Regions from separate parts of the Candidatus Stoquefichus sp. SB1 genome, predicted to be linked through region 2. Evidence: a T-box and tRNA genes for the amino acid it is inferred to sense, from the RefSeq annotation. Region 2 holds a T-box; the other holds one or more tRNA genes.
The links. A T-box is a leader RNA that pairs with one kind of tRNA and senses whether it is charged. The one in region 2 lies ahead of asnS (asparagine--tRNA ligase), so its partner is inferred to be a tRNA-Asn.
Positions count from the first base shown of each region.

Region 1 (2,394 bases), on a different contig from region 2:
GAATGACAATGTCATTAGAAGTTAGAAAGAAAATTTTAGAGTTAGCAAAAAAATATGAAGTCCTTATATTAGAAGATAATCCATATGGTGATTTAAGATTTGAAGGAGAAGCAATTCCTTCCATCAAATCTTTAGATCAAGATGGTCTTGTGATTTATGCAGCAAGTTTATCTAAAATTATTGCACCTGGTATGCGTATCGCATGTTGTATGGGACCACAAGAAATTATCAATAAATTTACGGTTGCTAAACAAGCAAGTGATGTTCATTCTAATTTATGGGCTCAAAAAGTCATGGCAAGATATTTAACTGAATATGATATGGATCAGCACATTCAATCTATTCAAAAAATATATCAGGCAAAATGTGAACTTATGTTACAGGAAATCAAAAAATATTTTCATCCAGCCGTAGAATATACAATTCCTACAGGTGGTATGTTTATTTGGGTGACTTTACCAAAACATATCAATATGCAGGATTTTGTGAAAAAAGCACTTGCTCAAAGAGTAGCAGTCGTACCTGGGAATGCATTCTTGGATGATGATCAGAAAGAATGTCATAGTTTCAGAATGAACTTTTCTACACCTACAAATGAAAAGATTAAAACAGGTGTTCAAATATTAGGTCAATTAATGTATGAAATGTATTAAAGTTCGTCATATTTTTTATGAACTTTAACATATAATAGAAAGTCGGGAGGAATAAAAAATGCCATTTATAACATTTACAACTACAAAAACATTAACATTAAATCAAGAAAAGGCATTGAAAAGCAGTGCTGGTAAACTTATCTCTATTTTACCAAATAAAAAAGAAGAAAATCTCATGATTCATATTGAAGATAATCAAGTTATGTATTTTAAAGGAAAAGAAATAGATTGTATGAAAATTGAATGTCAATTATTTCATGAAATAGAATACACATACAAAAAAGAGTTTGTTGAAAAATTAATGAAAGAGGTAGAAGAAATTACAAAAATACCTGTTTGCCAACAATATATGTCAATTGAAGAATATGATCATTGGGGTAAAAATGGAGAATATGTATAGAAGTCAAAATATTGGCTTCTTTTTTTATAAAAAGACTTGCATTAATGAGTATGATGTGATAATATATTTAAGCACAAACAAGATGCTTGAATAGCTCAGTTGGTAGAGCAATCGGCTGTTAACCGATCGGTCGTAGGTTCGAGTCCTACTTCAAGCGCCATTTTTGTGGCCTGTTGGAGAAACGGTTAACTCACATGCCTTTCACGCATGCATTCACGGGTTCGAATCCCGTACAGGTCACCATATTTTTTGGAGGTTTAGCTCAGTTGGGAGAGCATCTGCCTTACAAGCAGAGGGTCAGCGGTTCGAGCCCGTTAACCTCCACCATTTTTTATTTATAAGCCGGCTTAGCTCAACTGGTAGAGCAACTGACTTGTAATCAGTAGGTTGAGGGTTCAAGTCCTTTAGCCGGCACCAGATAAGACCCGCTAGCTCAGTCGGTAGAGCATCTGACTTTTAATCAGAGGGTCAGGCGTTCGAGTCGCCTGCGGGTCACCATTTTAATATATGCTGCGGATGTGGTGAAACTGGCAGACACGCTAGACTTAGGATCTAGTGCTTCGGCGTGCAGGTTCAAGTCCTGTCATCCGCACCAATTTATTCAAAAACAGAAATTGTATTGATATAATCAATATAAATATCTATTTATCCGAACTATTTTAGGTGAGTTCACTAAGAAAAATCATAGAAAGCGGCAGTAACATTCGTTACTGTCGTTTTTTTTACATTTATCTGGACGAATTTAATATGGAGTATATTAGCGAAGTTAAAGAAACTGCTCTTAAAAGAGAAGAGGCTATTCAAGAAGTTAAATATAATTTAAAAAAATATGCACAATTAAAGACTTTGCCACAAAAGTTTGAGGATCGTATAACATCTTTCACATCCTCTCTAATAAGTGTAACAACAGATCATATTACGTATAATGCTTATAAAATATTATATGCTTTAATTCGTGAAGATGAAGATGTTGCATTAGTACAAAAATATGATTATTTATTGAGTTGTTTGTGCGATGAATCTAATTAGTATATCACTAGAATATATTTCAACAATGAAAAAGTTCAGCCAATGAAAGATGAACAGTACAATATATGGTACATATTGAAAGATGTATATGAGATTTTAGCATGTCTGGATGAAGATATAAACTATCATATAGAAGATTATACATTATTAAAAAAATATGAATTAAAGAAAAGAAGTGATATAAGCTCAGCGAAAGCTATAGCTGTAGATTGTTTAAAAAAGTTTAAAAATAATAGCAGTGTTTCAAAAGAAATAAATGATGCATTAGATAAAGTTCCAGAAAGAGAAAGAAAACAGCTTTTAAACTATTTA
Region 1 covers NZ_LN852696.1:648,058-650,451, forward strand. Annotated here, with positions in the region: gene BN1865_RS15595 (aminotransferase-like domain-containing protein) at 1-653, shown strand, start outside; gene BN1865_RS15600 (hypothetical protein) at 712-1,053, shown strand; tRNA gene BN1865_RS15605 (tRNA-Asn) at 1,138-1,213, shown strand; tRNA gene BN1865_RS15610 (tRNA-Glu) at 1,221-1,296, shown strand; tRNA gene BN1865_RS15615 (tRNA-Val) at 1,305-1,380, shown strand; tRNA gene BN1865_RS15620 (tRNA-Thr) at 1,395-1,470, shown strand; tRNA gene BN1865_RS15625 (tRNA-Lys) at 1,476-1,551, shown strand; tRNA gene BN1865_RS15630 (tRNA-Leu) at 1,566-1,648, shown strand; gene BN1865_RS15635 (hypothetical protein) at 1,801-2,082, shown strand; gene BN1865_RS15640 (hypothetical protein) at 2,125-2,394, shown strand, end outside.
Region 1: it encodes a tRNA-Asn, which carries the amino acid that the T-box ahead of asnS (asparagine--tRNA ligase) is inferred to sense. The anticodon was not compared.

Region 2 (2,394 bases):
TTGCATGTTGGGATGCAGGCGGCAAAGACTTTAGCTTTGGCTTATCATAAGCCATTGATAGGAGTACACCATATTGCTGGACATATTTATGCGAATGAATTAGTAGAGGATATTGCTTATCCTTGCCTTTGTTTAGTCGTTAGTGGAGGCCATAGTGAACTGGTTTATATGAAACATGAGTTTTCTTTTGAGGTGATTGGACAAACTTTAGATGATGCAATAGGCGAGGCTTATGACAAAGTTGGGCGTGTTCTTCATTTGCCATATCCTGGTGGGCCAGTGATCGATAAGATGGCGCTTGAAGGAAAACATCGTTATCCTTTGCCATTGCCATTAAATGATGAATCCTATAATTTTTCTTTTAGTGGTTTAAAATCAGCAGTGATTAATTTGTGTCATAATGCTTCACAGCGTGGTGAAGATATTGTTCCTGTTGATTTAGCATGTTCATTTCAGGAAGTTGCTTTGGATGTTATGGTGTCTAAAACAATAAAAGCGGCAAAAGATTATCAGGTCAAAGAAATTATTGTTGCTGGCGGAGTTAGTGCCAATCGAGGATTGAGAAAAAAATTAATGGATGAAAGTCCGATTAAAGTCTTATTTCCACCAATGGCCTATTGTACTGATAATGCCGCAATGATTGCCTCAGCAGCTCGGATTATGTATGAGCATCAAAAGTTTTCAGCACTTGACTTGAGTGTCAAGCCATCATATGATTTAGAGGAGGAAAGTGTTGATGAGTCATATTGAAAAAAAGCATCAAAAAATTTCTAAAGCAACAATGTCTCGTTTTCCTATTTATTTAAAAGCATTGAGAAATATGCAACATGAAGGAAAAGACAATTTTTTATCAAGTGAATTGGCTGAAGCAACAGGTATTCTTGATACAACTATTCGTAGGGATTTTGGTTTTTTAACAAGTAAAGAATCTTTAGGTAAAAGAGGAATTGGTTACGATACAAAAGATATTATTAATATTTTAAATAATGTTCTTGGATTAGGTTTAGATGAACCCATTATTCTAATTGGTGTTGGAAATTTAGGAAGTGCAATTTTAAAGTATAATCGTTGGCAGTATACAGTTGGTAAAATTGTTTGTGGTTATGATCAAGATCAAAATAAAGTGGGAGAGCGTTTTGGTGTAAAGCTTTTACATATTGATGATTTAGAAGATACTTTTCCACAAGGCTGTAAAATTGCTATTTTGGCTATTAGTGATCATGTTCAAGAAACAGTCGATCGTTTGATGGCATTAGGAGTCAAGGGAATTGTTGATTTTACACATACACATTTTACAGTACATAGTGATGTTGCCGTGCAAACTGTTGATGTTGTCGTTGCAATTCAGGAATTGGTCTTAAAAATGCATGCAAATGATGAATAAGATAAGAAAAGTATTGAAATAATAAAGAAAAAGTGTTAATAATAATGTTACAAGTAATGATTTGAGAACGTATTTTTAATGATATTTGAAAGCGACTCTTGGATGGTGTAAGCAAGAGAAATATCTAAAATATGGAACACTCAATGAACTGGGTAGGAGAAAATAAAGTAGACTATCCCGTAAGACTGCGTTAGAGTCTAAGAGTGCATAATCTTTGATTATGAATAAGGATGGTACCGCGATATCAGTCGTTCCTTTGATAGGAATGGCTTTTTTTATTGGAGAAGGAGGAATAAGAATGTTTGAATTTATGACTGTAAGAGAACTCTATGAGATGGTTATGTCTGGTGCAGAATTTGAGACAGAAAGTCTTGAATATGTTGAATTAGATGGCTGGGTACGTACAAATAGAGATAATGGAAAAGTAGGATTTTTAGCTTTAAATGATGGGACATATTTTAGAAATTGTCAGGTTGTTTATTTAGCTGAGGCATTAACTAATTATGATGAAGTGAAACATATTAGTACAGGAAGTGCAATTCGTGTATTAGGAAAGTTTAAGTTAACACCTGATGCGAAACAGCCATTTGAAATTGAAGCAACACAGGTTGTTGTAGAAGGTGCTTGTGATGATGATTTTCCACTTCAAAAGAAAAGACATTCTTTTGAATATATGCGTGAAATTCCCCATTTGAGACCACGTGCAAATACTTTTTATGCTATTTTTAGATTGCGAAGTGTTTTATCAATGGCAATCCATGAATTCTTTCAATCACAAGGATTTGTCTATGTTCATACACCAATTATTACTGGTAATGATGGTGAAGGGGCTGGAGAAATGTTTAGAGCAACAACAATTGATAACACAGATTTTGATAAAGATTTCTTTGGTAAAGAAGCTTTCTTAACAGTTACTGGTCAATTGCATGTTGAAGCTTTCTGTATGGCATTTAGAGATGTTTATACTTTTGGTCCAGCATTTCGTGCTGAAAATTCAAATACTTCACGTC
Region 2 covers NZ_LN852694.1:527,162-529,555, forward strand. Annotated here, with positions in the region: gene tsaD (tRNA (adenosine(37)-N6)-threonylcarbamoyltransferase complex transferase subunit TsaD) at 1-750, shown strand, start outside; gene BN1865_RS06360 (redox-sensing transcriptional repressor Rex) at 737-1,384, shown strand; T-box leader at 1,432-1,643, shown strand; gene asnS (asparagine--tRNA ligase) at 1,683-2,394, shown strand, end outside.